One region of the Paenarthrobacter sp. PAE-2 genome, then DNA from elsewhere that is predicted to be linked to it. Evidence: riboswitches for the same ligand, from Rfam matches in the RefSeq annotation. Region 1 holds a riboswitch; each other region holds the start of a gene.
What was found. Region 1 has a riboswitch for S-adenosylmethionine ahead of OCL88_RS14110 (DUF1737 domain-containing protein). Riboswitches for the same ligand answer to the same signal wherever they lie in the genome.

Region 1 (4,916 bases):
CGTTTTGCCGGAGATCGCAGCAGGCCAGTGCCAAGAGCGGCCAGGCCGGCGATGTGCAGCCATGAGTAGCCCAGGAACGGAACATTCGAGCCGCAACGGTACGCAAACCGTTCAAGGTCCGACGCCCTCCGGGACAGGCTGTACACAAACAGCGGAGCTCCGGCCAGGAGCGCGGCAGCCGAGGCCTCTACCCAGTGCTTGGCCTTGGCGTCAGGCACGGCCCGTGCCAAGGCGGCGAATCCCATCGGCACGGCCGCGGTCCCGGCTGCGGCCACGTGGTGGCCGGTCACCCATCCCCGCTCACCCCGCAGAAGCAGCCTCAAACGCTCGGCCGGATCGTGGGTGGTATAGACGCGGGGCACGGGAGAAATTCCCGCCAGCCACACGACCGAACCCGCAACAATGACAGCCCCCGCGCGGCGGTATGGATGCCTCATGGCATGAGATTAGACCTGTTTGAGGGCCTTCTCCAGATCCAGGATGAGGTCGTTGACGTCCTCGAGCCCAACGGACAACCGGACCACGCCGTCGGAAAGCCCGATGGCTGCACGGCCTTCGGGTCCCATGGCCCTGTGGGTGGTGGTAGCCGGATGGGTAATGAGCGACTTCGAGTCGCCCAGGTTGTTGGAGATGTCGATGACCCGCAACCCGTCGAGCAAGGCGAACGCGGCTTCCTTGGCGGAGCGGCCGGACGACGGCGAAAGCTCGAACGTCAGCACGGTACCGCCGGCCTTCATCTGTTTGGCGGCCAGCTCATACTGCGGGTGGGACGTGAGCAAGGGGTATTTGACCCAGTTGATCGCGGGCTGGTCTTCCAGCCATTCGGCAATCTTCAGCGCAGAGGCGGAACTGTGGTTCACCCGCAGGCCCATGGTCTCCAGGCCCTTGGTAAGCACCCACGCGTTGAACGCGGACAATGACGGCCCGGTGTGCCGCATGAGCTGCTTGACCGGGCCATCGATGAATTCCTTGGTGCCGAGGATCGCGCCGCCCAGCACCCGGCCTTGGCCGTCGATGTGTTTGGTGCCCGAGTACACAATGACGTCGGCGCCGAGCTCGCCGCAGCGCTGGAGCAGGGGAGTGGCAAAGACGTTGTCCACCACCACTGTTGCCCCGGCGGCGTGCGCGAGTTCGCTGACGGCTGCGATGTCCACGATCTCCTGCATCGGGTTGGAGGGGGACTCGAAGAACACCGCGGTGGTGGGCTCGGAGAGGGCAGCGCGCCACTGGTCAAGGTCGGGGCCGTCCACGAACACGGTCTCCACGCCCCACCGAGGCAGGATCTCGTTGAGGATCACAAAGCAGGAACCAAAGAGCGAACGGGCGGCAACCACCCGGTCGCCGGCGCCCAGCAAGGCACCAAGGGCGGTGAAGACTGCGGACATGCCCGACGCCGTCGCGAAGCAGGCTTCGGTGCCTTCAAGGAGACGCAGCCGCTCCTGGAAGGTGGCAACGGAGGGGTTGCCGTAGCGCGAGTAGACGAAGCGTTCGTCTTCCCCGGTGAAGGCGCGCTCGGCAGCTGCCGCCGACTCGTAGACGAAGCCGGAGTTGAGGAAGACGGGCTCCGCCGTTTCCTGAAAATTGGTACGGTCGAGGCCACCGCGAACGGCTTGGGTGTCTGCATTCCAGCCGGCGGCGTCAGGGTTGAATGTCACTTCTTATTCGTTTCCAAGGTTGGTTGGCAGGCCGCGGTTTTTCCAGCCGTTGACGGTTCGTTCGCCGTAACGGTCCGGTTCACCTTCGAAGCCTTCGAGGACGTTGTAGGCGGTGAAACCTGCCCGGGTTGCGGCGATGGCCGCAGCAATGGAGCGCTGTCCGGACCGGCAGAGGAACACGAGCTCAACGCCGTCTCCCTCGGGTGCCTGTTGCTGCAAGTCCTCGATGAAGCGGGAGTTCGGGACGCCGCCTGCAAGGTTCCACTGGATGAACAGGGGATCGTTTTCCGTGGCCTTGGTGTCGGGGATGCCGATGTGGGCCCATTCGCCCTCGGTGCGGACGTCCACCAGGATGGCACCGTCCTGCAGCTTCGCCCAGGCATCCTGCGGGGTCAGGTCTCCGGCGTAGCTCATGCGTGGCCCTCGAATGCTGCCTCGTCCTCGTAGTTCTCCAGCTCATCCACGGCATTGGCCACGGCGGCATCCGCGCTGGCGACGGCTGCAGGCAATACCACTGCTTGGGCCACAATGACGTCCGTGCCGTTGTAGGTGGCCGACGGGCTGCCATGCAGGACATAGCCTTCAGCGAGGGCGTTGCTGATCCGTTCGCAGAAGTCCCGGGTGTCCGGGCCCGTGATCAATCGGTAGGAAAGTCTCTCTTCGGTGGGTTCAGGCATTAATGTGCTCCTCAGTCACGCTTGCAGTTCGAAGTGTCGAATACGCCGAGTAGTCACCTGAGGCACCCCGCCGCGGGAGAGGGTTGCCGACCAGCAAGTCAGGGCTTGGCACTGGTGCTCATTACTCAAGAAAAAAATATCACCCGCGGCCGCCGCGATGCATGTGGCGGGTGTCCCGCCGTCGTCATGTTGCGTAACCGGACCAGCCGCCGGGACTGGCCCATTTACGGCGTCACGGGAGCATAATTGACGCAATACGACCCCCTGTAACTTCGCATGAAATCAGGTCGCGGTGAGCGGACAGAGCAGTTCTACACTCAAGCCCATGCTGCATTTCGGATGGTTCGTGGGCCATGGATTCGGTGTCCAGGGCTGGGGGACTCCCGGCTACAGCCTTGGCTACGACTGGAAGAAGCCTGCGCTCTACCAGGAGGCCGTCAGGGCCTTTGAACGGTCGGGCCTGGACCTGTTCATCATCGAAGATTCACTCACCGTCCCGGACACGTACGGCGGCACGGCGGAAGTGTCGCTTGCGCACGCGTCCTTCGCTCCCAAGCACGATCCCCTCGCACTGGTGCCGTACCTGCTGTCCGTGACCGAACACCTCGGCATTGTGCCCACCATCAGCGCGTCCTTCTACCCGCCTTTCACCGCGGCCAGGCTCCTTGCCACCCTGCAGCATTTCTCCGAGGGCCAACTCGGCTGGAACGTGGTGACCTCCGGCAGCGACCTCGCCGCGCAGAATTACGGACTGGACCAGCAGATCGAGCACGACCTGCGTTACGAGAAAGCGGAGGAATTCGTCGACGTCGTCCGGCGGCTTTGGCGGAGCTGGGAACCGGACGCCGTGCTGGAGGACGCGGAGGCAGGCCGGTTTGCGGACCACACCAAAGTCCATCCCATCAACCACGACGGACAGTTTTTCAAGGTTCGGGGTCCGCTGAATACGGCACCCCTTCCCGAGGAACCCGTACTGGTGCAGGCCGGTGCTTCGCCCCGGGGCAAGGCGTTCGCGGGTGGCCACGCCGACGTCGCCATCGCCCTGGCCCGCGGCGTCGACGGGATGAAGGCCTACCGCGATTCCATCCGTGCCGAAGCCGCACATGCCGGGCGGATTCCCGACGACGTCAAGGTTCTTTTTGTCCTCAAGCCCACCGTGGTGGGGTCTGCTGCGGAGGGGGAGGAACTGCGGTCACGGCGCAGGGAGCTGACCCAGCGCGACATCGACAGCCAGCTCAACTCGATCTCCTACCTTTCGGTGATCGACTTCAAACAATTCGACCTCGATCAGCCCCTCCCCGAGCTGAGCACCAACAGCAACCAAGGAACGCTGGAACACTTCGCCAAAGCGGCTCCTCCCGGGTCCACGCTGCGGCAGATCCTGCAGGCCCGCAGCGGCGGCGCAGGTGATTCGATCATCGGGACCGCCGGAGAGATCGCCGACTACCTCGAGGAGACGGGCGAGGCCGTGGGCGGAGACGGCTTCCTGTTTTCCGGGTTCGTCGATCCGGTGACGGTGCATGGGGTCCTGGACAAGCTGACTCCCGAACTTCGTCGCCGCGGCCTCCTGAGGAAGAGCTACGGCAACGGCGGTTTCCGGCAGAATCTCCTGGATTTCTAACAATGTCCCCGGAGTCGAAGGTGCTGCTGATAGGGACGGCGCCCGTGCATGCCGAAAGCATCGCGATGGCGGCGGCGGACGACTCCTGCCACGTGAAACTCAACCACGATGCCCTGACGTTGATCGGCCGTTCACGGGAAGTCGTGGAGCAAGTGGCGGCCTCCGGCGAGCGGGTTTACGGCCTCAACACCCTCCTGGGATCCGGCCGCGATACCGCTGTTGAGGACGGCTCCATCCTCGCCTACCAAGTGCAGGTGGTCAGGTACCACAACAGCGGGGTGGGACCCTATCTGAGCCGCGCCGAAGCACGCGCCGTGATCCTCGCCCGCCTGGTCGGATTCAGTCGCGGCGGTTCAGGCGTCCGGCCCGAAACGGCCCGCTTCTACGCCGACCTCCTGAACCGCGGCGTCCACCCCGCCATCCCGGCCGAGGGTTCGGTGGGCTCTTCCGACCTCACCCAACTGGCCGCCGTCGCCGCCGTCGCGATCGGTGAAGGAGAAGCGCTCGACGCGTCCGGCGTCCTGGTGCCCGGCGCCAAGGCCCTCGCGGACGCCGGACTTCAGCCCCTTACGCTCCACGCCGGTGAGGCCTTGGCCCTCGTCAGCGCGAATGCCTATTCGGTAGGTGCCGGCACCCTCGCCTTGCTGAGGTTGCGGCATGTGGCCCGGCTTGCGGACGTCGCGCTCGCCCTCTCCCTGGAAACCATCGCGAGGTACGACGGCGGCGGCAACCTCAGCCCCTTCTCGCCGGCTATCCAATCGGCCAAGGCCGTGGACGGCCAACGGGAATCGGCCGCCGCCGTCCGCCGCCTGTTGAGCGGCGGGTGGCTGGAAGACGTACGCCCGGAAGTTTCCGTGCAGGACGCCCTGTCCTTCAGGGCTGCGCCTCAGACGCACGGGGCGTTCAGGGCCGCGGTGGGGCAGTTGGCGGCAGCGTTGGACGTGGAGTTGAACGGCAGGGGAG
Region 2 (4,916 bases), on a different contig from region 1:
GCTGACGGGCGCGGAACGGGCAACCGGCGGAGTCAACGCCGTGACGGGCCGCGGCCGGCATACTTCATCGTCCGCACTGGCCCTCAAGCTGGCCGACGCTCCTTCGGGCAGCTGGATCATCGATACTCCCGGTATCCGTTCCTTCGGATTGGCCCACGTCGACCCGGATCGGATCCTGCACTCCTTCCCGGACCTCGAGCCCGGCACCGAAGACTGCGAACGGGGCTGCAAACACGACGCCAACGCCGTCAACTGCGGACTGGACGCCTGGGTCAACGAAGGACACGCCGGACCTTCCGGCGCCGCACGGCTGGCGTCCCTGCGCCGGCTCCTCGGAGCGGACCCGCGCCTGGAGGCGAAGGAAACCAAGGAACTCGGCACCGTCAACTGAGACGGGAAAGCACCACTTCCCGGGTGCAGGGATTGTTTCGCGATAGTTTGGTGGCATGACCCAACCCGTTTCCAGTTACAACGATGACCTGCGGCTGGCCCACGTCCTGGCCGATTCGGTGGACGCCCAGACCATGGACCGGTTCAAGGCCCTGGACCTGCAGATCGAAACCAAACCCGACCTGACGCCGGTCACCGATGCGGACAAGGCAGCCGAGGAAGCCATCCGCGGCCAGCTCTCGCGTTCGCGTCCCCGCGACGCCGTGCTGGGCGAAGAGTTCGGCAGCAGCGGCCATGGATCGCGGCGCTGGATTATCGACCCCATCGACGGGACGAAGAACTTTGTTCGAGGGGTGCCGGTGTGGGCAACCTTGATCGCCCTCGTTGACGAGGACGAGCCCGTGGTGGGTGTGGTCAGCGCGCCGGCACTCGGCAAACGCTGGTGGGCCGCCAAGGGCATGGGAGCCTACACAGGGCGGTCCCTCGCGTCGGCCACCCGTTTGAAAGTCTCCAATGTCTCTTCGCTGGCGGACGCGTCACTGTCCTTCTCGAGCCTTTCGGGATGGAAGGAGCGCGGAAACCTGGACGAATTCCTTTCGCTCACTGACGACGTCTGGCGGACCCGCGCCTTCGGGGATTTCTGGTCCTACTGCCTGGTGGCCGAAGGTGCCGTAGACATCGCCTGCGAACCGGAACTAAACCTTTATGATATGGCTGCCTTAGTGCCGATCGTCACGGAGGCCGGCGGCAGGTTCACCTCGCTTGAGGGCGAAGACGGCCCCTTCGGAGGCAACGCGCTGGCCACTAATTCCATCCTCCACTCAGAGGTCCTGAAGCGCCTCAACCCGGAGATCGACGATCTCCTTTAGCGCGCCCGGCAACAGCCGAACCGTATTGCTGCGAATAATCGACGGCGACAAACCCACTTCAGGGTGCCAACGCCGTCGATTATTCGACCAAAACGGGATTCGGCTCTCTCCGTAACAAACCGCTTAACAAACTTCTTCCGCTTTGAATCGTCCACGGAAGGTGCCCTAGTCTCTTCTACAGGTCACGAGTGCCAGCGCTAAACCCCGGTTTGCTGGCCGGCAACCCTCCATTCGCGGTGGGGTGCCCCGGGTGACGACCAGGCCGGTCCGGAACGGATACGGCAAGCGCGGATCCCTTGGAGGGGTCCTTCTTGAGTGAGGTCCCATGAGCACTGTTACGTTCGATTCCACCGTCCTGCCCGCTTTCGGAGATGACCACGCGGCACACGAAGCCCTCGCAGCGCGACCGCTGGCCGCCGTCACAGGAGCAGAGCTGCAGGCTCCCCTGATCCAAGGGGGCCACGTCAGGTACGCAAACCTTGACTACGGCGCATCGGCCCCGGCCCTGACCATCGTCTCTGCCTACCTGAACGAGATTCTGCCCTACTACGCCAGCGTGCACCGTGGCGCCGGTTACGCGTCCCAAATCAGCACATCCGTCTATGAAAACTCGCGGAACATCGTGCGGAACTTCGTTGGCGGCCGGCCGGATGATTCAGTCATCTTCACCCGCAACACCACCGATTCGCTGAACCTCCTCGCCGGATGCCTCCCCCAGCTTGACGGCGCACCGGCCGGTGAAGTCCTGTACCTCGACATTGAGCACCACGCCAACCTGCTTCCCTGGCAGGGTGTACCGCACCGCAGCGTCATCGCCTCCCCTACGTTGTCAGCCACCATCGCCAACCTGCGCGATGAGTTGAGCCAGGGCGGAATATCCCTGCTCGCTGTGACCGGCGCTTCCAACGTCACCGGCGAAATCCTGCCGATCGCAGAGCTCGCAGCGTTGGCGCATGAGTTCGACGCGCGGATCGTCGTCGATGCAGCCCAGCTCGCCCCGCACCGGCGCATCAATATTTCCGAGAGCGACGTGGACTACGTCGTCTTCTCGGGGCACAAGCTCTACGCGCCCTTCGGCGCAGGCGTCGTGGTCGGCCGTCCCGACTGGCTCGACGCCGGAACCCCCCACCTTGCCGGAGGCGGCGCCGTTCGTGAAGCGCGCCTGGATTCGGTGAGCTGGGCAACTGGCCCTGCCCGGCACGAGGGCGGCTCCCCCAACGTCCTGGGGGCAGCCACCTTGGCGCGGGCTACCCAGGTGCTGGCCGGGTTGGACCAACAGGACTGGCACAACCACGAGGTGGCAATCCGATCCTTCCTGGTTGAGGGCTTGGAATCCATTGAAGGGGTCACCGTCCACCGGATCTTCAGTGATTCCAGCGACACCATCGGCGTCGTCAACTTCTCCGTTGAAGGCTTCGACGCGGGACTGGTGGCCGCCTACCTGGCCGCCGAGCACGGCGTGGGCCTGCGCGATGGCCGTTTCTGCGCCCACCCGCTCCTGAAGCGCCTCGGCTTGCCGTCAGGTTCACTGCGCGCCAGCTTCGGCGTCGGCTCCCGGCTTGAGGACGCTGCCCGGCTGCTGGCCGGCATCCGGCAACTGAAGACCACCGGACTTGGCTGGGATTACGTCGTGGACGAGGGCCGTTGGGTCCCCGCAAACGATCACCGCAGCTACCCGGAGTGGGCGCCCAATACGCCCGGAACCGCCGGGGCCGCTCCCTGCACCGTGGACTAGGAGCCGTCCCGGCCTTGGCGCCACGTTGCTGCGGTAGATTCTTTGGGTATCCCTGACTACTGCCGCTGAAGGAGTCCCCTGCGTGTCCACGCGTTCAAGCAACGAATCCGGAGGATCACTGCCCTCCGGCCTCCCGGTTTCTTCCGGAAGTGCCGGACGCGCCGGCGGCCCAAAGCTGCAGGCGCACCGACGTCGGGAGCTGGGGCAGAGCTTCCAGGACGGCGGCGAACATTATGATCGGGTCCGCCCCGGGTACCCGGCGGATTCCGTCGATTGGCTGCTGCCCCCGAATGCGCGGACCGCGGCCGATATTGGCGCAGGGACAGGCAAATTCACAACACTGCTGCTCGACCGGGGCCTACAGGTCAGCGCCGTCGACCCTTCCGCCGACATGCTGGACCAACTGCGGAAGAACTGCCCGCAGGCGCACGCCGTTGAAGGTACTGCCGAAGTGACGGGACTGGCGGACTCAGCTTTCGACGTCGTCAGTGTCGCCCAGGCCTGGCACTGGTGCGATCCGCTCAAGGCAAGTACCGAGATTGCCCGGATTCTCCGTCCGCACGGAACGCTCGGCCTCATCTGGAACCAACTGGACACCTCCGTGGCCTGGGTTCATCGCCTTTCACGCATCATGCATGCCGGTGATGTCCATAAGCCGGGGTTCCGGCCAGTGGTGGGCACGGAGTTCGAGAACCTTGAAAGCCACGTCACCAGCTGGCGGGACGAGGTGTCCCCCGTGGACATCATGGAACTGACCAAGTCCCGCAGCTACTACCTGCGCGCCAATCAAGCCACCCGGGAGAAAGTGATGGGCAACCTGGAGTGGTACCTCTACGAGCACTTGGACCATGCCCGCGGTGAGCTCCTCGCCTTGCCGTACGTGACGCACACTTGGCGGGCCCGCAAGGCCTGAGCCGGTGGCCACGGTAGGCTTGGAACGTGAAGACCAGCACGCCCTCCTCCTCGATTGAGGACTACGTCAAGGTCATCTACTCCTACACGGAGTGGCAGGACAAGCCGATCACTTCCTCGCAACTTGCCCAGCGGTTAGGGGTTGCCAACTCGTCGGTGTCCGAGATGGTCCGCAAGCTCAAGGACCAAGGCCTGGTGGACCACCAGCCCTACAGCGCCATCCGGTTGACCCCTGAAGGCATGCGGCTGGCACTGTCCATGGTGCGCCGGCACCGGCTGATCGAGACGTACCTCGTTGAAGAACTGGGCTATAGCTGGGACGAAGTCCACGATGAAGCCGAGATGCTGGAGCATGCCGTCTCCGACACCTTCATCGAAAGGATGTCCGCGAAGCTCGGCCATCCCGTGCGGGATCCGCATGGTGACCCGATCCCCGCGTCGGACGGATCGGTGGAGTTGCCGCATGCCTACCGCCTGATCGAACTCGACGAGGGCCATTCCGGCCGTATCACCCGCATCAGCGATGAGAACCCCAATTTGCTGCGCTACTTGGCCGCCGAGGACATTTCCCTGGATGCCCGCGTGGAAGTGGTGGGGCGCAAGCCCTTCGGAGGGGCCTTGGTGGTCCGCGTGGGCAGCGGTTCCGCCCGGCGCGAATTCGACCTTGCCGATGAAGTAACCTCAGCGCTCTGGGTCCAGAGCACCGGTACCCATGAAGGCTGTGTCCTCACGCGCTGACGCGAGCGGGCACCTGGCGGTCAGCCAGGCTGGTGGGCCGTGCCGCCGTCGTCGGCCGCTTTTCCGCCTTCGCTGCCCGAAGCCGCCGCCTGCTGTCCCGCCGCAGGAGGTACTTCGTTCCGGATTCCGACGGCGGAGGCCAGGCCACCCAGGAAGAACAGTCCCGCTGTGACCCAGAGAGCGGCATAGAGACCCTCCCTGGTAAAAGCGGGGCCGACGATGAGACCTGCGAAGGCAATACAAATGAGGCCGGCTATGCGGGCCACTGCGTT
Region 3 (4,916 bases), on a different contig from region 1:
CCGCCAGGGGAATGATCATGTTCCGGGTGCCGAAGCGGGGGTGCACTCCGCCCCGGACTGCGTCCACTCCCAGTGCTGCGGAAATTCGTTCGGTAGTGGCCAGGAGGCCATCTTTTTCACAAGCGTAAGAGACGTGATCCATGCGCATGGCTTCATCTTGGCACTTTGTGATTCGGGTCTCAGCTAAGTCTTGCCTAACTAAGGTGGGATGTTACGGCGTGCCCTGAGGCCGGGCACCGACCCCGGCACTGTCCCGTCGCGGAAAGACCGAAAAATACTGTCTTCGTCATAAAGGTGGGTAATTCCGTGCCGGCTTCCTAGACTGGCCGCAGTTCCAAGCACTCCCCGTTACTAAACCCATGCGCTACGAAGAGGAGCCACGTCATGTCCCAGGGATGGTCTTTCGAAACCCGCCAGATCCACGCCGGCCAGGAGCCGGATGCTGCAACCGGTGCACGCTCGCTGCCGATTTACCAGACCACTTCCTTCGTGTTCCCCAGCGCGGAGAGTGCCGCCAACCGGTTCGCGCTGGCGGAACTGGCTCCCATCTACACCCGCATTGGCAACCCCACCCAGGACGCAGTGGAACAGCGCATTGCCAGCCTTGAGGGCGGGCTCGGGGCCCTGCTGCTCAGCTCGGGCCAGGCGGCGGAGACCTTCGCGATCCTGAACATCGCCGAGGCCGGTGACCACGTGGTGGCCAGCCCCAGCCTGTACGGCGGAACCTACAACCTCCTGGCGCACACCCTGAAGAAGTTCGGTATTTCCGTGACCTTCGTCGAGGATCCGGACAACCTGGAGCAGTGGCGCAACGCCGTGCAGCCCAACACCAAGCTGTTCTTCGGCGAAGTTGTATCCAACCCCCGCCAGGACGTGCTGGACATCGAAGGCGTCGCCGCGGTTGCCCATGAAGCGGGTGTCCCGCTGATCGTGGACAACACGCTTTCCACGCCTTACCTGATCCGTCCCATCGAGTGGGGTGCGGACATTGTGGTCCACTCGGCCACCAAGTACCTGGGTGGTCATGGTGCTGCCATTGCCGGGGTAATCGTGGATTCCGGAAACTTCGACTTCAGCCAGGACCCGGAGCGCTTCCCGAACTTCAACACCCCCGACCCCAGCTACAACGGCCTGGTCTACGCCCGGGACCTCGGCAAGGACGGCGCCCTCGGCGCCAACCTTTCCTACATCCTGAAGGCCCGCGTCCAGTTGCTGCGCGACCTTGGTTCCGCAGTATCGCCGTTCAACGCCTTCCTCATTGCCCAAGGCCTGGAAACCTTGAGCCTGCGGGTGGAGCGTCACGTGGCCAACGCCACCAAGGTGGCCGAATGGCTTGAAGCCCGTGACGACGTCGAAGCGGTCGCCTATGCGGGCCTGCCGTCAAGCCCCTGGTACGACCGTGGCCGCAAGTACGGTCCCCGCGGCACGGGAGCCGTTGTTGCCTTCACCATCAAGGGTGGCGTCGAAGCCGGCAAGCGCTTCGTCGATGCCTTGGAACTGCACTCCCATGTGGCGAACATCGGTGATGTCCGTTCCCTGGTCATCCACCCGGCGTCGACCACCCACAGCCAGCTGACCGCTGAACAGCAGGCCGTTGCCGGAGTGAACCCGGGCCTCGTCCGCCTGTCCGTGGGAATCGAGCACATCGATGACATCATTGCCGACCTCGAGGCAGGATTCCGCGCGGCAAAGGGTGCCTGACCACGCCTGACGTGCGTCGCGGCGGGCCGCCCGGACTGAGGATTCTTCGCCGGGCGGCCCCGTCACGTGCGCGTTCGTGAACTAAAACGCTCCGAACCGTCATACTGCTGTCACATTCTTCGCCAGAACGGCCGTTCTCTTCCTAAACTCTAGGTGTTAGGTCATGAGTGCCAGCGATCAGCCCCGGCTTGCTGGCCGGCAACCCTCCTCCGCGGTGGGGTGCCCCGGGTGAGGACCTGGCCTGCCGCAATAACGGCGGCGGGCAAGCGCGAGGTTTAGGTGTCAAAGGAATGACCATTACTGCCACATCCCTTCCCACATCGGAAGAACAGGACGGAACCGTCAAATACGCCCGGGTGGGTTCCCTGGAGCTGGAAGCCGGCGGATTTCTCCCGGACGTTGTCCTGGCCTATGAGACTTGGGGCAAGCTCAATGCCGACGCCTCAAACGCCGTCCTCGTGGAGCACGCCCTCACGGGTAGTACGCACGTTGCACGCGGCGCCTCGGACGAGGAAGGCTGGTGGGAGCAGCTCGTTGGCCCGGGCGCAACGATCGACACCAACAGGTTCTTTGTCATTTCCATCAACATCGTGGGCGGCTGCTACGGCAGCACCGGGCCGTCGTCGCAAGCCCCGGACGGCAAGCCTTGGGGCTCCCGTTTCCCGCTGGTGACCCTGCGCGACAGCACAGTGGCCGAAGCCCGGCTCGCCGACGCCTTGGGGATCCGGCAGTGGCATGCAGTGCTGGGCGGCTCGATGGGCGGGGCGCGCGCCTTGGAATGGGCGGTGACCTTCCCGGACAGGGTTGAGCGCTGCGCCGTGATTTCCGTAGGTGCCTACAGCACCGCGGAGCAGATCGCGTTTGCGCAGGCACAGACGCTCGCAATCCGCCAGGATCCGAACTTCAACAACGGCGACTACTACCACGGCCCGGCACCTGAAACCGGCCTTGCCTTGGCGCGGCGGATTGCCCACATCACGTACCGTTCCGCGCTGGAGCTGGACCTCCGCTTCGGCCGGGAAGCGCAGCCGCAGGAGAAACCGCTGGCCGCCGCCGTGCTGGGGGAGCGGGGGCGCTACCAGGTGGAGAGTTACCTGGACCACCAGGGCACCAAGCTGGTGCGCCGCTTCGATGCCAACAGCTACATCGCGATCACCGAGGCCCTGATGTCCCACGATGTCAGGCGGGGACGCGGCCCGCTCAAGGAAGCGTTGTCCCGGGCGACGGCACAGTTTTTTGTAGCGGCCGTGAACTCCGACCGGCTCTACTTCCCGGCACAGTCGCACGAACTCGCCGAAGCCTTGCCGGGCGACGTCCCGGTCCACATCATCGAAGCCCCCATCGGGCACGACGGCTTCCTCACGGAGATCGGCCAGCTCGCGGGCCAGCTGGGCGCAGCCTTCTTTGCCGAAGACTTCAGCCGTTCATGATCTCGCCGCGCTGCTTCATGTAATCCTCCATGGCGATCTCGCCGTTGCTGAACTTCGCGTCCAGCTCTGCGAGCTTCCGCGCCCGGTAGCCCTGCGGCGCAGAGCCTCCACTTGCCGGGGGCGGCACCTGTGGTGAAGCGCCCGACGGCGGTGCCTCCGGCGGCGTTGCATCAGCCGGGCGGATGTCGGCTGGTCCCGTCGGATACCCGGGGTAGTTCTGCGGGGGATAGGCCTGGCCGGGGTAGTTCTGCGGTGGGTAGCCTGGCCCGGGCAGGTTCTGCGGTGGGTAGCCGCGGAAGCCGTCGTTATGGATTCGGCGCGCCTTGGACCGGTTGTACATGCGGATTCCAACTGGAATCACCCATGAGCAGACGATGATCCAGAAGATCAGATTGTTCACAGTGGAGCCCTCCTAGGTCCTATCCCAGCTTAGCCCCGTCGCCTCAGGGCTTCGCCGCCGCGGCAGCCCAACCATCAAACCTCCAGGTTGGGGAGCGCCAGCACAAACCAAAAAGAGAACTACTTTGCCGACGTGAGTAGGGTCCAAAGAGCTCCGAACGCGAAAAATGATCCCATCAAGATGTATACGAAGCCCAGGCCCTTGATGGTAGGAACATCAGCGAACGTGAAACCATCGGGCGCGATACCCTTGCTTTCCCTATACGCCTGTGACCAGATAGAGGCCGTTCCGCCTATGTCCCGGAAAATGAACAGACCCAAGGCAACGAGGGAGCAGCCCGCCAGAACGATAGGGGCCACTACAGCCCAGAATGGCAACCTCGCCACAGCCATAAGCAGTGAAAGTAGGAAGAGTGAAGGAAAACCAAGCATAAATACTCTGGCTACGGGGGGAATCTCAGTAAAGATCCGCCGCATGAGTCGTGGGCTTCTGATTGGTGCTCCTAACAGCAACGCGACCTATCGCGTGGTGCAAATGTTGCCCCGAGCCTACACCGATGACTTGTTTTGGCAGACTACGGGATCGGGCTCGGCGCACTAGTACCGTGAGATGACTAGTCTGTGTTCAGATTGCGCAAATACTGTCGAAGGCCCGGTATCGCGAAATCGATCTTCCCGTGGCCGGCAGGTTCCACCAGGCCGGCGGCGAGCAGGCGCGAGCGATAGTTGGCGACTAGATTGGTCTTTGCCTTCAACCTCTTCCCAAGGTCTCCGGCGATCGAAGGACCGTCATCCTGCGCCATTGCGCGAAGGAACTGGAGGTCCTTTGCCGACACGGTTGAGAGTGCGGCTTCGATGACCGTGCGGGCATTGCGCCTGTGGGCGGCCTGTACCGCGCGGTCCGCCTCGGCATCTGTCACCGTGCCGTTGTTATTCTCCGCTTCGCGCCAGAGGAAGTAACCGACGAGCTGGATCAAGAAGGGGTAGCCACCGGTCGACTCGGCTGCCTTTTGAACCAGGTGGGGCGGGACACGGAAGCCGGCGGTGGCGAAGATGGAGGCGAAAGACCGTTCAACGTCGCGGATGCCCGCCGCATGGAGGTCGATTTTGTCGGCCCGGCGCAGGAACGTGGCAACGCCTTCATTGAGCAGGTCGGATACGGCTGCAGGCAGTCCGGCGAATACCAGGCCGATCGGCAGCCGGTCCTGGATGAAGTGCTGGACGCTGGCCGCCAATTGAGCGAGTTCGTTGCGGTCGGCGGCGTGGATTTCATCCACCGTGATGATCAGGCCGGTGTGTTTGTTGTCGAGGATGTGGAGAAGTTCTTCGCCGAGCTTGCGCCATGCTACTTGGCGTTCGGGTGCCAACTGGGTGGTGATGCTGAAT

Region 2: it holds a riboswitch for S-adenosylmethionine, as region 1 does, so the genes downstream of both, OCL88_RS08025 (aminotransferase class V-fold PLP-dependent enzyme) here and OCL88_RS14110 (DUF1737 domain-containing protein) in region 1, are expected to answer to the same signal.
Region 3: it holds a riboswitch for S-adenosylmethionine, as region 1 does, so the genes downstream of both, metX (homoserine O-acetyltransferase MetX) here and OCL88_RS14110 (DUF1737 domain-containing protein) in region 1, are expected to answer to the same signal.

What each region holds. Positions count from the first base shown of each region.
Region 1 covers NZ_JAPDNV010000022.1:49,308-54,223, forward strand. The annotation lists gene OCL88_RS14095 (hypothetical protein) at 1-437, opposite strand, end outside; gene OCL88_RS14100 (O-succinylhomoserine sulfhydrylase) at 447-1,655, opposite strand; gene OCL88_RS14105 (rhodanese-like domain-containing protein) at 1,659-2,069, opposite strand; gene OCL88_RS14110 (DUF1737 domain-containing protein) at 2,066-2,332, opposite strand; SAM riboswitch class IV at 2,345-2,458, opposite strand; gene OCL88_RS14115 (NtaA/DmoA family FMN-dependent monooxygenase) at 2,625-3,953, shown strand; gene OCL88_RS14120 (aromatic amino acid ammonia-lyase) at 3,956-4,916, shown strand, end outside.
Region 2 covers NZ_JAPDNV010000009.1:110,543-115,458, forward strand. The annotation lists gene OCL88_RS08015 (ribosome small subunit-dependent GTPase A) at 1-391, shown strand, start outside; gene hisN (histidinol-phosphatase) at 447-1,259, shown strand; SAM riboswitch class IV at 1,440-1,553, shown strand; gene OCL88_RS08025 (aminotransferase class V-fold PLP-dependent enzyme) at 1,585-2,994, shown strand; gene OCL88_RS08030 (class I SAM-dependent methyltransferase) at 3,113-3,907, shown strand; gene OCL88_RS08035 (metal-dependent transcriptional regulator) at 3,934-4,644, shown strand; gene OCL88_RS08040 (MFS transporter) at 4,665-4,916, opposite strand, start outside.
Region 3 covers NZ_JAPDNV010000004.1:25,818-30,733, forward strand. The annotation lists gene OCL88_RS03235 (VOC family protein) at 1-148, opposite strand, end outside; gene OCL88_RS03240 (bifunctional o-acetylhomoserine/o-acetylserine sulfhydrylase) at 385-1,701, shown strand; SAM riboswitch class IV at 1,861-1,976, shown strand; gene metX (homoserine O-acetyltransferase MetX) at 1,992-3,131, shown strand; gene OCL88_RS03250 (hypothetical protein) at 3,118-3,531, opposite strand; gene OCL88_RS03255 (ATP-binding protein) at 4,145-4,916, opposite strand, start outside.